One region of the Mariniluteicoccus endophyticus genome, then DNA from elsewhere that is predicted to be linked to it. Evidence: predicted binding sites of a transcription regulator. Region 1 holds the regulator's gene; each other region holds the start of a gene.
What was found. Region 1 encodes LexA, which represses DNA repair genes until DNA is damaged. Its sites were predicted from a motif close to TCGAACANNTGTTCGA; they were not measured.

Region 2: the regulator LexA is predicted to act here: its motif matches at 2,016-2,031, upstream of ACYVGD_RS12820 (HNH endonuclease signature motif containing protein).
Region 3: the regulator LexA is predicted to act here: its motif matches at 2,287-2,302, upstream of ACYVGD_RS00355 (HNH endonuclease signature motif containing protein).
Region 4: the regulator LexA is predicted to act here: its motif matches at 2,447-2,462, upstream of ACYVGD_RS02520 (HNH endonuclease signature motif containing protein).

The regions. Positions count from the first base shown of each region.
Region 1 covers NZ_BAAGXC010000032.1:84,186-88,381, forward strand. The annotation lists gene ACYVGD_RS14955 (hypothetical protein) at 1-269, shown strand, start outside; gene ACYVGD_RS14960 (ATP-dependent DNA helicase) at 391-2,316, shown strand; gene lexA (transcriptional repressor LexA) at 2,323-3,120, opposite strand; gene ACYVGD_RS14970 (hypothetical protein) at 3,341-3,718, shown strand; gene nrdR (transcriptional regulator NrdR) at 3,928-4,196, shown strand, end outside.
Region 2 covers NZ_BAAGXC010000025.1:17,071-21,266, forward strand. The annotation lists gene ptsP (phosphoenolpyruvate--protein phosphotransferase) at 1-1,892, opposite strand, end outside; gene ACYVGD_RS12820 (HNH endonuclease signature motif containing protein) at 2,051-3,589, shown strand; gene typA (translational GTPase TypA) at 4,050-4,196, shown strand, end outside.
Region 3 covers NZ_BAAGXC010000001.1:82,622-86,817, reverse strand. The annotation lists gene ACYVGD_RS00360 (S-ribosylhomocysteine lyase) at 1-80, shown strand, start outside; gene ACYVGD_RS00355 (HNH endonuclease signature motif containing protein) at 715-2,262, opposite strand; gene ACYVGD_RS00350 (MOSC domain-containing protein) at 2,815-3,507, opposite strand; gene ACYVGD_RS00345 (hypothetical protein) at 3,563-3,763, opposite strand; gene ACYVGD_RS00340 (GlxA family transcriptional regulator) at 4,047-4,196, opposite strand, start outside.
Region 4 covers NZ_BAAGXC010000009.1:3,081-7,276, forward strand. The annotation lists gene ACYVGD_RS02510 (hypothetical protein) at 1-7, opposite strand, end outside; gene ACYVGD_RS02515 (hypothetical protein) at 118-723, opposite strand; gene ACYVGD_RS02520 (HNH endonuclease signature motif containing protein) at 807-2,420, opposite strand; gene ACYVGD_RS02525 (DNA alkylation repair protein) at 2,623-3,345, shown strand; gene ACYVGD_RS02530 (DUF7059 domain-containing protein) at 3,347-4,196, opposite strand, start outside.

The DNA.
Region 1 (4,196 bases):
AGATGGAGTTGCCGCCGGGCACGACCGTGCAGTCGTCGAACTACGTCGACTGGCAGGACGACGTGCTGGACGCCGTGGTCGTCGTACCCGCCGCCGGCGTACCAGCGTGGGAGGCCTCGCTGACCGGTTGGCCGCCCGCCACCCCCTGCGCCCTGGGCCGGTGCGCCGGGATCCCGTTCGGCAACGGTCAGCCCGACCAGCGAACGTACGCCCGCAGCGACAACGCCGACGGATCCGTCACCCTGAAGCTGCACTGGGGCCAGTTCTGAGACCGGTCCTGTCGGTGGTACTCGATAGGTTGGACCGGTGAGCAAGCCAGTCGATCATCGTGACGTCCTCCAGGCCGCCGTCGAGGGCATCGGGGGCAGCCCGCGTCCGGGCCAGGAGAAGATGGCCGACTCCGTCGCCGAGGCGCTCGAGACGGGTCAGCACCTGCTGGTCCAGGCCGGCACCGGCACCGGCAAGTCGCTGGGCTATCTCGCGCCGGCCCTCACGCGTGTGGTCAACCACCCCGACGAGCGCGTCGTCGTCGCGACGGCCACGCTCGCGCTCCAGGCCCAGCTGGCCTCGAAAGACATCCCCTCGGCGCTCGACGCGGTCGAGCAGGCCACGGGGCGGCGCCCGCGCGCGGCGATCCTGAAGGGACGCAGCAACTACGCATGCCTGCTGCGCGTACGCGAGGGCGTCGCCGACCAGGACACGCTGCTCGGCTCCGGCGAGGTTGTCGAGGCCCTGCGCGCCACCGCGCAGTCGCCCGAGTCGGTCGTGGGCGCCGAGGTGGTCGCCCTGCGCGAGTGGGCCGAAGACGAGCTGACCGAGGGCAACCTGGCCGACCGTGACGACGCCCCGACCCACGGCACGAAGGCGTGGGCGCAGGTGTCGGTGCCGGTGCGCGAGTGCCTGGGTGCCCAGCGCTGCCCGTTCGGCGAGGAGTGCTTCGTCGAGAAGAGCCGGGAGCGCGCCCGCGAGTCCGACCTCGTGGTGACCAACCATGCCCTGCTCGCCATCGACGCCATGCACGGAGGAACGGCCCTACCCGAGCACGACCACGTCATCATCGATGAGGCCCACGAGCTCGTGTCCCGGGTGACGGGCGCCGCCAGCGTCGAGATGAGCCCCCAGCAGATCGAGCGGGTCGGCCGGCGCGCCACCGCGTGGCTCGACGACGACCTGGGGCTCGAGCTGCTCGACCTCTCCGACGCCCTCAACGACGCGCTGCTGGCCGTGGCCCCGGAGCGCGTGACCGAGCCGGACTCGCCTGTGGTGCGGGCGTGCGAGCAGATCCGAGAGGTGACGCGCCGCGTCCTGTCGTCGATGAACACCAAGGACGCTGAGAACGACCAGCGCCAGGCCGCAGCTGCGGTCAAGGAGGTCTACGACGTGGCCGAGCGGGCCGCGGCCCTCGCCGACGCCGATGTCGTCTACGTCAACGACCGCGGGGAGAGGTTCGGCCGTGAGCTGCGCGTCTCACCGCTGAGCGTGGCCGGGCTCATGCGCGAGCGCGTCCTGGGGGAGGCGACCACCGTCCTCACCTCGGCGACGCTGACGATCGGCGGCGAGTTCGGCCAGGCCGCCGGCTCGGTCGGCCTGTCCAGCCGCGAACGACGCGAACACCCCGAGCCCGCCGGCGCCGAGGTCACCTGGCGTGGCGTCGACGTCGGCTCACCGTTCGACTACCGTCGTCAGGGCATCCTCTACGTGGGGCGTACGCTCCCGCCCCCGCGTCGCGACGGCATCGCCGACGAGGTCCTCACCGAGGTCGCCGAGCTCGTGTGGGCGGCGGGCGGGCGTACGCTCGGTCTCTTCGCATCCCAGCGCTCGGCCGAGCTGGCAGCGACCCACGCGCGCAAGCAGCTGCCGAAGCAGACGATCCTGTGCCAAGGTGACGCCCAGCTGTCCGAGCTGACGAGGCGCTTCATCGCCGAGCCCGACACGAGCCTGTTCGGCACGGTCTCGCTGTGGCAGGGCATCGACGTGCCGGGCGACACCTGCGAGCTGGTGATCATCGACAAGATCCCGTTCCCGCGTCCCGACGACCCGCTCATGCAGGCGCGTCAGAAGGCGGTCGCCGAGGCGGGAGGCAACGGGTTCATGGCCATCGCGGCGGGGCACGCCGCACTGCTCATGGCACAGGGAGCCGGGCGGCTGATCCGGCGCGCCAGCGACCGCGGCGTCGTCGCGGTGCTCGACCCGCGTCTGGTCACCGCACGCTACGGCTCGTTCCTGCGCGCGAGCATGCCCGACATGTGGATGACCACCGATCGCGAGGTTGCGGTCGGGGCGCTCAGGCGGCTTCAGGAGAGCCGGGCGGACTGAACGCCGTCAGAGGCGGCGCAGCACCGCCACGACCTTGCCCATGATCGACGCGTGGTTGCCGTCGATCGGGTCGTACGCCTCGTTGTGGGGGAGCAGCCAGATCTGGTTGCCCTGGCGCCGGTAGGTCTTCACGGTCGCCTCGGTGTCGAGCAGGGCGGCCACGATGTCGCCATTGACGGCCGTCTGCTGCTGGCGGACCACGACCCAGTCGCCGTCACAGATCGCGGCGTCGATCATCGAGTCGCCACGCACCTCGAGGAGGAACAGCGTGCCGTCGCCGACGATCTGACGGGGGAGCGGGAAGACGTCCTCGACCTGCTCCTCGGCCAGAATCGGGCCACCGGCGGCGATGCGGCCGACGACGGGCACCGGCACGGCGTCGGGGAAGGCGTCACGGACACCGGTTTCGTCGTAGCCGTGGTCGAGCGGATCACGGCCGGACGGGGGCATGAGCACCTCGAGGGCGCGCGGCCGGTTCGGGTCCCGGCGGAGGAAGCCCTTCTGCTCCAGCACCTTGAGCTGGTGGGAGACCGACGAGGGGGACGCGAGGCCCACGGCCTCCCCCATCTCGCGGATGCTGGGCGGGTAGCCACGCGAGTCGACCGAATGCTTGATGACCTCGAGAACGCGGCGCTGACGCGGGGTGAGTCCGTCGGCGTCGACGGGACCGTCTGGCAGCGAGGTCACCGAGGCACCCGCCTCGGCCAGCTGGGCGGCGATCGCCTCTCGAGTGGGGCGACCACGCTTGCGCGGCGGTTTCTGCGGCGCGGGGGACTCGGGGTCGGGGGTCTCGCGTTCGGCCATGTCTCGAGGCTAGGGCAATCGAATGCGTGAATCAAACATCTGTTCGACGTGTCGCCGTGCCCGCGTCGTCCAAAAATTGTCAGACCCCCCTGATGGACTCGGGACTTGCGGGTAACGGTTCGAACACGTGTACGAGGTTCGCACTTGTGTTCGAATGCGAGACCGTCTAAAAATAAGATCCGTCGAACACTCGTTCGAACACTTCCCGAGGAGATTTACCATGACTGCACTCGCTTCCCGTCACGCCGCCCCTATCGGCGCGCGTAGCACCGAGCGCTGCCAGGCCCCGGCGGGCCGCGCCGACCGCTCGGTGCGCCCCGAGGTGGCCCGACCCCAGGTCGTGGCGTCCAGCTCCCGTGCGGCGGTCGCCGCTCGCTCCTGCAGCGGTGTCGCGCCGGTGCCCGCCGCCGGCGTGCGGCCGCGGGTGGGCGTGGGGGAGGCGCCCGTTGTGGTGACCCGCCTGACCGATCGCGGGCTCGCCCTGGTGTTGGCGCTGGTTGCCCTCTTCGTTGTAGCCGGGGTGGCCTGCGTGGGGCTCACCGCTGCCCGTGTGATGTCCGACGCCGGGCCGATGGCCGCCGCTGCAGCCTCTCGATGAGGAATTCGACACGAGCCGCCCCGCGTCTTGCGATTGTGGTCCGATCGGCCTAGGGTACCTACATCTAGTAGTTACACGACTGTCGTTTGTCCACAGTTAGTGGTCGATATCCACAGTTGTCCGCATGGTCGCGCACAGGTTTATCCCCAGCGGGACCCCACCTCAGGGGTGGGTGACCTTGTCGTGACCCGTCACGAGAGGAGGGTGTCATGCACTGTCCGTTCTGTCGCCACGACGACTCGCGCGTGCTCGACTCCCGCACGACCGATGACGGGTGCAGCGTCCGACGGCGGCGTCAGTGCCCCTCGTGCGAACGGAGGTTCACGACCATCGAGCAGATGCAGGTCGTGATCGCCAAGCGCTCAGGGGTCCTCGAGCCCTTCAACCGCGAGAAGGTGATCCAAGGCGTGCGCAAGGCCTGCAAGGGCCGGCCCGTCACCGAGGAGCAGCTGGCGCGGCTGGGGCAGCGTGTCGAGGA
Region 2 (4,196 bases), on a different contig from region 1:
GGGAGGTAGGCCAGCGGCTTGTCGCCGCCGACGTCAAGCGTGCGGATCACCAGCGGCTGGCCGGGCTGGAGCGCGCGGGCGCAGTCGGCGTACACCGCCGCCTGTTCCTCCTCCGTCGGGGCGGTCGGGCGATCCATGAACACGAACTCGGAGCGGAGCAGGCCGACGCCCTCGGCGCCCTTGGTCATGGCCTGGCGGGCGTCGTCGGCGTTGCCGATGTTGGCGACGACCTGGACCCGGTGGCCGTCAGTGGTGACCGCCGGCTCGTCCTTGGCGGCCTCCTCGGCCTCGCGACGCTCGGCCTGACGCCGCTGACGCGTCAGGATCGCGTCGAGCTCGGAGTCGCTCAGGTTGAGCTCGAGCGTGCCGGCCGTGCCGTCGAGGACGACGCGGGTGCCGTCGGCGATGTCGAGCGCGCGGGACTCGATGCCGGCGACCGCCGGGATGTCGAGCGAGCGGGCGATGATCGCGACGTGCGACGAGGCGCCGCCGCGAGCCGTCGCGAAGCCGACCACCTTCGAGCGGTCGAGCTGGGCGGTATCGGACGGTGTGAGGTCCTCGGCGAGGAGGATCGTGTTCTCCGGCATCTCCTTCGCCTCCGAACGCTGGCCCGTCAGCTCCTCGAGCACACGCTGGCCCACATCGCGCACGTCGTTCGCGCGGCCTGCCAGCACCTCGTTGGACAGGCCGGCGAGCTGGTCGGCGAAGCTGGTGAACGCGCCCTGCCACGCGTACGCGGCGCTGCGACCCTTGTCGATCGCACTGACGGCGCGGTCGAGGAGGTCGGGATCCTGCAGGATCTCCTGGTGGGCGGCGAAGATCGCGGCCTTGTCGGGGGCCGCCTCGTTCTCGAGGCGGTGCTGAAGCGCCGAGAGGTCGAGCAGCGCGCGGTCGATCGACTGGTCGAGGCGCCGGCGCTCCTTGTGGCGGTCGGAAGCGTCCTTCTCGACCTGGATCTCCTCGCGGCGCATCTGGAGGACCGTGCCCACACCCAGGCCCGGCGAGGCCGAGACGCCCCTGAGGACGTTCGGGTCCTGAGGCTCGGCCGGCACGTCGGGCTGCACGTCGAACGCGGTGGCGCCGGCCGCGGCGGCCGGGGCCTCGGTGAGCGGATTGACGTCCTCGCCCAGACCCTCGCGGATCGCTTCCGCGAGCCTGGCGACGGCCTCCTTGGCGTCGGGGCCGTGGGCGGTGACGACGACCTTGTCGCCGTAGCCGACCGCCAGTCCCATGACCGACACGATCGAGCGGGCGTTGGCGGAGTCGTCTCCACGGCGGATGCGGATGTCGGACTTGAAGCTCTTCGCGAGGCCGGCCAGCGTGGCGACCGGGCGGGCGTGGAGCCCCGTCGGGTTCGGCACGAGGATGGCCTCGGAGGTGGCCTTCGCTCCCCCGGCGGCGGCGCCCGCAGCCTCGTCCTGCTCACCCATCGCGATCGTGAGCGCGACGTCCTCGCCCGCGGTGACGAGGCCCTCGGCGGGTTCCATCGACTCCACGAGCTCGCCGTTGGTGACGACCACCTGGGTGAGCAGCGACTTCGCCTTCTGGGCCACCTCGTCGAGGTCGAACTCGATCAGCGGCTGGCCCGCCTCCACGGACTGTCCCGCGGAGACTTTTGCGGTGAACCCCTCGCCCTCGAGTCGGACGGTGTCGAGGCCGATGTGCATCAGGACCTCGAGGCCCTCGGCCGTACGCAGCGTCACGGCGTGGCGCGAGGGCTGGACGTCGACGATCTCGCCCGCCGCGGGCGCCACGAGCACATTTCCGACGGGGTCGATGGAAAATCCGTCACCGACCATCTTGCGGGCGAAGACCGGGTCGGGGACCTGATCGATCCGCACCATGACTCCGGTCAGTGGCGCGAGAAGGGTGGTTGGGGGCTGTTCGGACATCACGCCGTCCTCTCCGGGTCGAACCCGTACCTCCATTGGCGAGTTCCAGACCGCATGGTCATTCTTGCAACTCCCCCTCCTCCGTAACAACCGTTTGTTAACCCGATGTTCACCACCCGTGATTCGTACACATGTTCGATTCATGGTAGTCTTTGATCATGCCCTCGAACAAGAGCCTCACCACGCGGGAGGCCCTCCTGCAGATCAGTGACGCCCTCGACGGGCTGGACGACGACCGGCGTCGTCTTGATCATGAGACGCGCCTCGAGCTCGTGACCTCCGCGCGCCGGGTCGCGCGACGCCTGCAGGCACTGGCGGCCGTGTTGGTGGCCGAGGCCGATGCCGCAGGCTCGTCCCAGAAGGCGAAGGCGACGCCGACCACCCAGTGGCTACTCACCGACCCCACCGTCACCCGCGGCGAGGCGCTCGGTGCGGTCTTCACGGGGCGCGAGCTGGCGGCCAACGAGGCCGTACGCGAGGCCACCCTCGCCGGCGACCTGCCCCTCGACCGCGCGCGAGCCGTGGTGAAGGCGCTGGGCCAGCTACCCGAGGGACTGACGAGCCAGCAGCGCGACGCGGTCGAGCGCGACCTCGTGGCCCACGCCGACACGGTGTCTGAGCGCCGGGCGGCCCGGGCCGCGCGTGAGTCGCTCGAGCGCGTCGCCCCCGAGGCACTCCCCTCCCCCGAGGACGACCAACGACGTCTCGACGAACAGCGGCGACGGGCCCATGCGCGGCGCCACCTGTTCCTGACCTCCGATGGAGACGGCGGCCTGGACGTACGCGCCAACCTGCCCGAGCTCGACGCACGGCCACTGGTTTCCATGATCGAGAAGTTTTTGGGGGACCGGCGCCGCGAGCTGCGTGACGCCCGTGACCGCCTCGACCCGCGGTCCGCCGCGACCCCGGAGCAGCAGCGCGCCGACGCCTTCGTCGAGCTCGTACGCTCGCTCCACGCCGAACCGCGCGAGGCCCCACAGGCCGAGCGCCTGGCGAGCGGGGCCACGCAGCACCACCAGCCCACAGACGAGCACACACGGCACACCAGAGACGTAGCCCACCCCGGCGAACCCGCTGAGCCGAACGGATCTCCCAGCCAGGCCCAAGAACCAGGACGCCCGCACCACGAGGCCCCGGCGCACGAGACTCCGGACCAGCACGCGCAGCGAGCGAGGCGAGGAGCCCGCATCGTCGTGACGATCCACGAGTCCGCCCTGCGCGATCGCGCGGAACAGGCGGGGCTGCTGCCGGACGGCACCGAGATCGGGGCCGGGGACCTGCGGCGGCTGTGCTGCGACGCGGAGATCCTCCCTGTCGTGCTCGGATCAGGATCGGACGTTGTTGATCTTGGTCGCACGGTGCGACTGGTGACGCCCGGGCTGCGCTCGGCGCTGGCCGCACGGGACGGCGGCTGCTCGTTCCCGGGCTGCGGCGTGCCCGAGGAGCGGTGCGAGGCCCACCACCTCGTCCCCTGGTGGGCGGGCGGTGCGACAGACCTCGACAACCTCGTGCTGCTCTGCCCTCACCATCACGCGCTGGTCGAGCCCTCGCGGTTGTTCCCCGGCCACGGAGACCCTCCCGACCGCTGGCAGTTCCGCCTCGCCGCCGACGGCCTCCCCGAAGTGGTGCCGCCGCGCCGTGTCGACCCCGAACGCCGGCCCATCCGCAACCAGCCGCGCAAGCCCAGAGCGGCCTGAGCAGCCCATGCGAGGGGCGTGCTCGACGAGATCGAGTAGCCCTGCGGCGACACCCTTCGGGCCCGGGCTGCGACGAGCCAGCGTGGGCGCCCTCCACTCTCCGAACGGCCGCCCGGTTGCCTCGCCACCGCCGTCGACTACGCGCGTCGCTCCGCCGACTGGGTGGTCGGCCCGGACGTCAGGGGCGGCCTCGCCGCGCGGCCCGCACCCTCCACGGCGACAACCCAATCAAGCCACGTAGCGGGGTGCGAGCGCCAGGCCCTTGACCAGGAACTCGCAGCGGAATGGTCGATGAGCGGAATACGCGAAGTCATCTCTGCACAGCTCTTGTCCAGGCACAGGGATCACCAGGACTCTCGGACCGTGCTCGGCCGTGGTTCGTCCGACGGCCGCGAGATTGTGTGGCATCGCCAACCCGGCCATAGACTCCACGGGCAACCAACCAGTCGGGAGTACCTGCATGCCCATCCGCAACGACCTTCGTAACGTCGCCATCGTGGCCCACGTCGACCACGGCAAGACCACGCTGGTCGATGCCATGCTCTGGCAGTCAGGCGCGTTCCGAGAAGGCTCCGACGTCGACAACCGGGTCATGGACTCGATGGAC
Region 3 (4,196 bases), on a different contig from region 1:
ACCACTCCCTCGAAGACGCACAGGCGGCCGTTCAGGGCATGCTCGACAAGCGCTCGGAGTGGTCTCAGGTCATGGCCTGATCCGTCCGGCGCGGTCTGGTCGTGGCCGCTCCACGGGAGTCTCCCCGTACTGTCCGGCAGTGCCCCCTAGTCAACGGTCTGCCTGACTGACTGCCCGTCGTCCGCGCCGATGTCGGGTTCTCGCTGGCTGAGGCATCACCCGCGACTCCGCCTCTCTCACGTCTTCACGTTCGCGCCTGGTGCCGGACAGGATGGCGCAGGTAGTTCTCCCTTAGACGGTGTGCTTTGGTTGGAGCTGAGCCGTTGGCGGCTCACCGGTTGCGCAGGGCAGAGGCTCCTGGACCTCCCGGTTGTTGGGCATGCCGGAGGAGCGTTGGCCTTTGGGGTCACGGCGTGGCGCTGGTTCCGGGCAGGACGGGGCGGTGTGCCTGGGCATGCCGGATGGCCGTCCACCCCCTCGAGGTGACGGCTCGGCGCTGCACAGGCGCTGCAGGCGGGACGGTGCGAAGGTGCACCTGGATCCCAGCTGTCGCTGGTTCGGCCAGAGTTCAGGTCGGGCGCGCCAACCAGATCAGGTCTGCTCAGAGGGCTCCGATGGTCAGGCGGCCCGATGGTCAGGCGGCCCGATGGTCAGGCGGCCCGACGGTCGGGCGGGGCGACGGTCGGGCGGTGCGATCGGATCAGGTGGGTCCGGTCAGGCGGCCTGGTCCTCCGTTCCATTCTGGCCGGGCTGATGCAGGGTGGGGTCGAGGGTGATGAGTTCGGGGGCTCGGGCCAGGAGCCTGGCCGCGACCCGTGAGGCCTCGGCCTCGAGCTGTGCCCGCTCGGCCTCCCGTGCGAGGCGGGCGGCCTCACGGGTGGCTGCGCGCATCCGCCGCCGGACTCCGTTGGGGTCGAGCTTGCGTTCGATGGCGGGGCCGTCGGCGAACGTGCCGTGCGGTGATACCCAGTAGGTCTGCCCGGCCGGCGTCGTCCACTTCGCGACTCCGGGCCGGACGGGTTCGACCCGGAACCCGCCGTGGGTCTTCGCCCGGTGCGCCCGCCGATCCAGAGGGATGAGGTTGTGCGTCGCCGTCGGACCCGCGGGCCACGGCACCACATGATCGAGGTCGACGAACCTCGAACGAGACTGCCGTGTGGCGAACGGGAAGGCCATCACCTGCTCACGCGCGAGCACCGCCCACCGCTGCGCCGGCGTCGGAACATAGCCCGACGTCTGGTGGTGCACGTTGAGATCGACCACCGGCCGCACCACCACCTTGGCTGCGGTCGCCAGGAGGTGGTCGAGCTGCGAGCGTGCGACCACGCCCAGGCCGGTGACCTCCCCGCCCGCACCGTGATCGACCTCGTCGGGCCGCACCCGGACCTCCAGCTCCAGCACCATGTCACCGGCCACAGGAGCGGTTTCACCGCGGCCGGCGGCGAGGACAGCAGCCGCACGGGCGGGGGTGGCGAGGAGTTCGAGGGCGCGGGCGCGGGTGTTGCGTCCGCCGGAGGGCCAGGCGATCAACGAGGCCTGCGGCCTGTCACTGGGGGGCGGGTCGGGCTGGGTGGCGAGGATGCCGGCGAGCTCGGTGATGGTTGCTTCCAGTCGGAGGCCGGCAGCACCGTCCAGCCGGGCTGACATCTCGATGACTCCTCCTTCGGCGGGCTGGGTCTGGACGTAGCGTTCGTCGAGGGCCCGTTGACGGCGGTGTTCTTCGCCTTCGGGGTCGACGACCGCGCAGAGTCGTTCGGCCTGGTTGACCATCCGGGTGGTGCCCATGCCCGGTGCGAACGGGGCGAGTCGTTCATCGACCTTGAGTGCCTGGGCCTGGGACAGGCCCCGTGCGGCGACGGCCTGCGCGACCTTTCTCGCGGAGGTGAACCGGACGTGTCCGGCGATCACATGGGCCCACAGGCGGGGGTGCCGGTGTTGGAGGTTGAGCACGTCGGAGATCTGCTGGGAGGCGGCGCCGGGGCTGATCCCGAGGGCGGGGCCGACCTCGAGGGTGAGGAATTCGGCGACGTCGGGGGTTCCGTCGGCTCCGATGGGTAACAGGCGTTCGCCGTGGAGGACGCGTGCGTCGGCGTCGTGGTCGGCGTATTCGTCGATCCACGAATAGGCCTGGGCGCACGCGGCCAGCAGGAGGAGCTGGTCGATCTCGGCCTGGCGGATGCGTTCGGCGGTGTCGCGGAGTCCGCCGATGAGGGCGGGTCTGTCGGGTAGGGATTGCAGGGTCCGGGCGGCGGGGGTATCCACCGGAACCACCTTCCTCTCCTTGATGAGAACTGATGTTCTAATCGTAGGAAGAGGGTCTGACATTTCCTGAGCGGCGGGCAAGATCCTCGTCTCGCTCGCGCCCGCCCGGAGTGCAGTCCCACGCCGGCTCCTCGTCTCGGCCGCAGGCGGCCTCGCTCGGAGATCAGTGGGCGGGTTTGCCGGTCGGCTAGGGGTTCTCGTCTCGCTGGCGCTCGCTCGGAGAACAGTGGGCGGGTGGCGCTCGGTAGGAGACCAGGCTGGGTGTGATGTGGGCGGAGCGGGCAGCGCGGAAGCGGCGTAAAGACGCCGCGGACCCGGCGTGACCCACGATCTGGCCGGCCGGCGTCCCAGCCGCGCAGCGCTGCCCGCGCAGCCCACGCCACCTAGGCGGAGGCGGCTCCTCGTCTCGCCGGCGCTCGCGCGGAGAGCAGTGGGTGGGTTGGGTTCGCTCGGAGGACAGTGGGCGGGTGGACTCGCTCGGAGAGCAGTGGGCGGGCTCGGCGGAGAGCGGTTTCGGCTTGGCCTGGCTCCAGGAGCAGCAGATCGGGGAGCTCAGGCAGGTGTGGGGGAGACCGGGGCTCCGGCGTGGAGGGTGCCCGTGCTCACCACAGACGCGTACACCGCCAGACAGGCGTCGCGCTCGCCACCCAGCGGCTTCAACCAGGCGCCGTCGGCGCGTACGCCGACCTGCTGGATGTCGATCATGCGACACCTCGGTACGCGGGCGTCGACGTGCAGCACGACGTCACCCACGGAGACGTTCGAGCCGACCCACGACTCCTCGACGAAGGGCTCGTCGGTCTCGACGACGAGATTGACGCGCAACCGGCGTGGATCGGCGTCGACGCCCCAGCGCTCGGCACACCATGCGAGCGTGGCGGTTCCGATCAGTGAGACCTGGCCGCCGTCCTGGTGGAGGACGTCACGCTCCGGGAGGACGCGTACGGGATCACCCATGAGCTCCGAGAGGTGCGCATCCAGGGCGGCGTCGCCGACGGCCCACTCGTGCGTACCGTCGGATACGCGCACGCCTTCGCCGACCGTGGCCGCGGTGAACCCGAACACCGCGTCGCGTCGTCTGAACCGGCGGGTGTTCTTGCCGGAGGCGAAGTGGCCGTCGCCGTCCTCGACGGCATACCAGCGGTCGCCCACGATCCCGCGCTCGTCGAGCTCGACGTGGGACAGCTCCTCGCCGCCCATGGACTTCACCGGATGCCGGAAGATGCTGCGCAGCGTCGTCGTCACGCCGAGAGCATAACCTCGCGGTTGCTGACGTCGGGCAGATGGATGTGGTCGACAGCTACGTGCAGCTGAGCGAGACCTCGAGCAGTGGGTGGCGCCCACCCGCGAGGAGGTGGTGGACGCCGTCGGCGCTCGGCTTCGACGTGACCTCCCGCGTGCACGCGCCGCCGGACCCCGGCAGCTGGTTCGCGTCTTGACAGCACGGCGTGCTGAAGGTCAGCGCGTTCGACGACCGCGTACGCCACCTCGACCTGATCATCCCGCGCAACGGCGCGAGTCGACGCGTACGCGGAGGCTGCGAAGGCGGCCCCGCGCCAGATCACGAAGCGTGTGGGCCCGAATTACGGCAGCCCGGCCGCTGGAACCTCGGCGCGTTCCACGGGTCCATCAGCGACGGCAGCTCGTCGAGGGGATGACGGTGCTGCTCGGCGAGCCCGCGGTGACGCAGTCCGCGCACCGCTGGGGCAACGGCGACCGCTGGGTCGAGCTCAGGGGCTCCCGTTCCCGACGCCGCCACCCGTCGTGACGTTCCGGGCCTCCCGCTAGGCGCGCAGCGAGCGCGCGTCGGCGTACCCCACGGCGCGGGCAGCCTCCCCGCGCGTCCAGCCGCGCGCGACGAGCTCGGCGGCGCGTTCGCGGCGGACGGCGGTCTGGTAGGCGTGCGGGGTCATGCCGACGGCGGCGGTGAAGCG
Region 4 (4,196 bases), on a different contig from region 1:
TCGACATGCGCCCATCCTCGTATCAGCGAACCAGAAGTGCACCCAGCAGCGACTGGAGGCGACGCTGAGTGCCCACGGTTCGTCGGTGTCCTGAGGCCCCCAAGGGATTCTTCTCGCTCACGCGCCGGGTGAGATCCCCATCTCCTCGAGCTCGGGCACGATGTCGTCCCAGTCGTTCTCGGGTGCGAGGACGGCGGCGTACGCCGGGGTCAGCGCCGCACCGCCGAAGATCGCGGCGACCGCCTCCTCCACGTCCGGCGTCACGTCGATCTCGTGGTAGTCGGCGGCGAAGTGCAGGTAGCGCTGCGTCCCCTCGGTCAGGAACGACAGCCACTCCTCGGCCGCAGGGGCGCCGTCGGGCGTGACCTCCCATGCGGTCCACTGCCCGTCGACGGTGTGCAGCCGCACGGTCGAGCCGACGGTCGGGATGGGCTCGACCTCGAAGAACCCGCGGGCCCAGTCGGTCGAGCCGAAGCCGCCCTCGAGCATTCCGTGGTCGGGGGACGCGATGTTGATCGCCGCGTCGCCGGCCCGCACGAGCACGTGCATCTCCTCGCCCGACCCGTCGCGCCCCTGCAACAGCTCCTCCTGGTCGGCCCAGGCCGGGTTCCACGAGAAGCGTCGGTCCTCCCAGTCGGGCGAGAGCGCCGCCTCCAGGGTTGCCAGGGCGATCGCCGTGGCGCGCAGCTCGGCGGGGGACGGCATGGGCAGCGGGGGCGTCATGGGTCCACTGTAGACGTGCGCCGGTCAACGACCAATGGCCGCGAGACCTGTGGTCTCGCGGCTGGGTCGGGTGTGGTGAACGGTCAGAAGGGTGGTGGGGTGTCCGACCCCACGACGGGGAGTCTCGGGTCGAGGCGGCCGGTGAGCACCGCGCCGGGATCGGCCTGCAACGTTGCCCGGCCGACCTCGTCGCGTGCGGCTTCCAGCCGCTCCTGCCGTTGTGCCTCGCGGGCCCGGGTGGTGGCTTGTGTGGTGATGCGGTCGCGGTGGCGGGCGATGATCGCCAGTGCGGTGGTGAGCATGACGGTGGTGGTCTGGTCGGGGTCGTTGGTGCGGGTGCGGTCGGGTGGGGGTTGGGTGTGGGTGCCGTGGGCGTTGGTCCACAGCTGTTGTCCGGTGGGGGTGGTGAGCTTGAGGGTGCCGGGGGTGGTCTGTTCGACCTGGAAACCGGCGTGGGTGATGGCGCGGTGGGCCTTGCGGGACAGCGCGGCGAGGTTGTCGGTGGTGGTCTGGCCGCCTCGGTGCCAGGGGATGGTGTGGTCGAGGTCGATGTGTCGGGATCGTGCGGTGCGGTTGGAGTAGGGGTAGAGCTCTCGTTGGTCGCGTTCGGTGATGATCCAGCGGAGCTCGGGGCTGGGTTTGTACTGGCTGATGGTCACGGGCTGGGTGAGGTCGATGACGGGCCGAACGGTGACCTGTGGCGCGGAGGCCAGGAGCTCGTGGAGGGCTTGGCGGGTGAGTGGGGCGAGGTGGTTGAGGGTGCCTCCGCCGTCGTGTCGGAGGTCGTGGTCGGAGACGCGTACGACGAGCTCGACCCCGTGCGTGCAGGATGTGCCGCTGCCTGGGGTGGTGGTGATCTCTCCGGTGTCGGGGTCGATGGTGACGGGGATGTGCTGCCCGGATGGTGTGGTGTCGAAGGGGAGCCCCTGGTCGAGGATGAGGTGGGCGCGCGTGGGATGGGCGAGCAGCTCCAGCGCCTGGGCGCGCAGGCTGTTCCGCGTGCCTTCGACGCCTCCCACGGCGAGCGTCCGCGCACCGTGGTCGAGGGTCTGGTCGAGGACGACGGCGGCAGCCACGTCGAGCCGGGCATCGACCTGGGCGGTGCCGTCGCTGCCGGTGAACACGTGGGCGTACCGGTGTGAGAGTGCTTCTTCGCGCCGCCTCTCGCGATCGGTGTCGAACAGGATCGCCATCCGGTCGAACTCCGCAAGGGCTTTCGCGTCGGTCATGCCGTCGACCAGCGGGGAGAGGTGCGTGTCGATCGTTCGGGCGACGTCGAGGGGGAGCGCCGCGGTGTTGCGCGCCACGCGGCGGGCGACCCACTCGCGCACGGCTCCCGACAGCGCCTTCTCCCACAGGATCGGCAGCCGGTGCTTGAGGTTGAGGACGTCGCTCACCAGCCCGTAGGCCGAGTCGGGGGAGATGCCGAGGGCCGGCCCGATCTCGAGCGTGGCGAACTCGGCGACCTCGGGGGTGCCCGCGCCGCCCATGGCGACCATGCGTTCGCCGAAGAGGACCGCGGGTTCGGTGCGGGTCTGGGAGTCGAAAGGGGAGTCGTCGACCATCGACCACGCCTCGCACGCCAGCGCGATCGTCGCCAGCCGGGCCGCACCCAGCCGCCGCTCGTCCTCACGCAGCTCGACGAGCGCGGCGACGACCTCGGTGCGGGTCGGGGTGATCTCGCTGGGTGCTCTCATGACGACCTCCTCCTTCACCTCAACTATAGAACAGGTATACGAATAGATGGAAGGTTTGGCGGTGAACATCAGGTGAACGTGGATATGAGGCGCGCGAGCGGAGGGGAGGGGCGGGCAGTCCATGCGGTGACAAGCGTGTCGTCGATCGGCATGGGCCTGGCGGCTCGTACCACCCTCATCCAGCGGTCCCTAGGCTGACGCCATGACCGCGGACGCCATCGCTGCACGCCTCATCGCGCTCGGCAACCCCGACGACGCCATTGCCAAGACCCGCTTCTTCAAGGCCGGTCCCGGCGGCTACGCCGACGGCGACCAGTTCGCCGGTGTCAGCGTCCCGAAGACGCGCGCGCTGGCCAAGCAGGTGCGCGACGACGTCACGCTCGACGACATCGAGGACCTCCTCGACCACCCCGTCCACGAGGTACGCCTCCTCGCGGCCATCCTGCTGGCAGACCTCAGCAAGCCCCGGCGTACCCCGCAGCACACGAAGGACGCCATCGTCGCCCTGGTGATCCGGCGCGCCGACGACCTCGACAACTGGGACCTCGTCGACACCGTCGCGCCGCACACGCTCGGGCCCTGGCTGGTGGTCCAGGACGACGCCACGCGACGCGCGACGCTCGACCCGCTCATCTCCTCGGAGAACCTGTGGCGCCGTCGCCTGGCGATGGTGGCGATGCTCGGCCCGATCCGCGCGGGGGAGAGCGAGCTGCCGCTCGACACTGCCCACCGCCTGCTCGGCGACGAGCACGACCTCATCCACAGGGCCACGGGCTGGATGCTGCGCGAGATCGGCCTGCGCGACCGGGCAGCGCTCGACGACTTCCTCGAGCGGTACGCCGACACCATGCCGCGCACGGCCCTGCGGTACGCGCTCGAGAAGCACACGCCCGACGAGCGCCGGGCGTTCATGGGTCGCCGCTGAGTCAGCGCGTACGCAACATCCCGTCGGCGACGAGCTCGCGGACGCGCGGCAGAACCTCGGTGCGCAGGGAAGCGGCGTCGACCTCCAGCAGGCCGGCGACGACGTCGACGATCACGCCCAGCGGCAGGTCACCGTCGCACGCGCCGAGCACGCCGCCCAGGCCGGTGTCGACCTCGACCGCGCGCCGGAACCCGCGCTGGGAGCGCAGCACGATGTGCGAGGGGTCCTCCGCGCCGGGCGCCCCGATCGTCTCCTGCACGATGTCGTCGGCCAGTGCCCAGGGTGTCGCCCACAGCACGTCGTCGCTGCACCGCGCCGCGGCCACGCCCTCCTGCTGCTCGCGGAACGCGTCACCGACGGGCTGCTCCACCGCATGCGGCCACGACTCGACGCGCAGGTCGGGGTGGGACGAGTCGGTGCGGTGCACCGACAGCCAGCCCATGCCGACGCCGACGATCCCGAGCTGGTCGAAGTAGTCGAGCCACTCGCGATATCGCGCGGCGTACGCGTCCGTCCCGACCAGACCGGCATCGGCCAGCCAGATCTCGATGTACTCGTACGGATCGAGCCGCTCACGCTCCATCACCAGCGCGTCGTGCCCGGCCGGGATCCACGACCGTAGCCGCTCCTCCCAGCCGCCGTCGCGCAGGATCGCCCAGTTGCCGAGCACCTGCAGCGTCCCGCCGGGGTTCAGACGCCCGTCGATGCCGCGGACGACCGCCTCCATGAGCCCGTCGGCGGTGAACGAGCCCTCGCGGTAGGTCAGGCGGTGCTCGTCGGGCGGCGACATGACGTACGGCGGGTTGGTCACGACCAGGTCGAACCGCTCGTCGTCGACGGGCTCGTAGAGG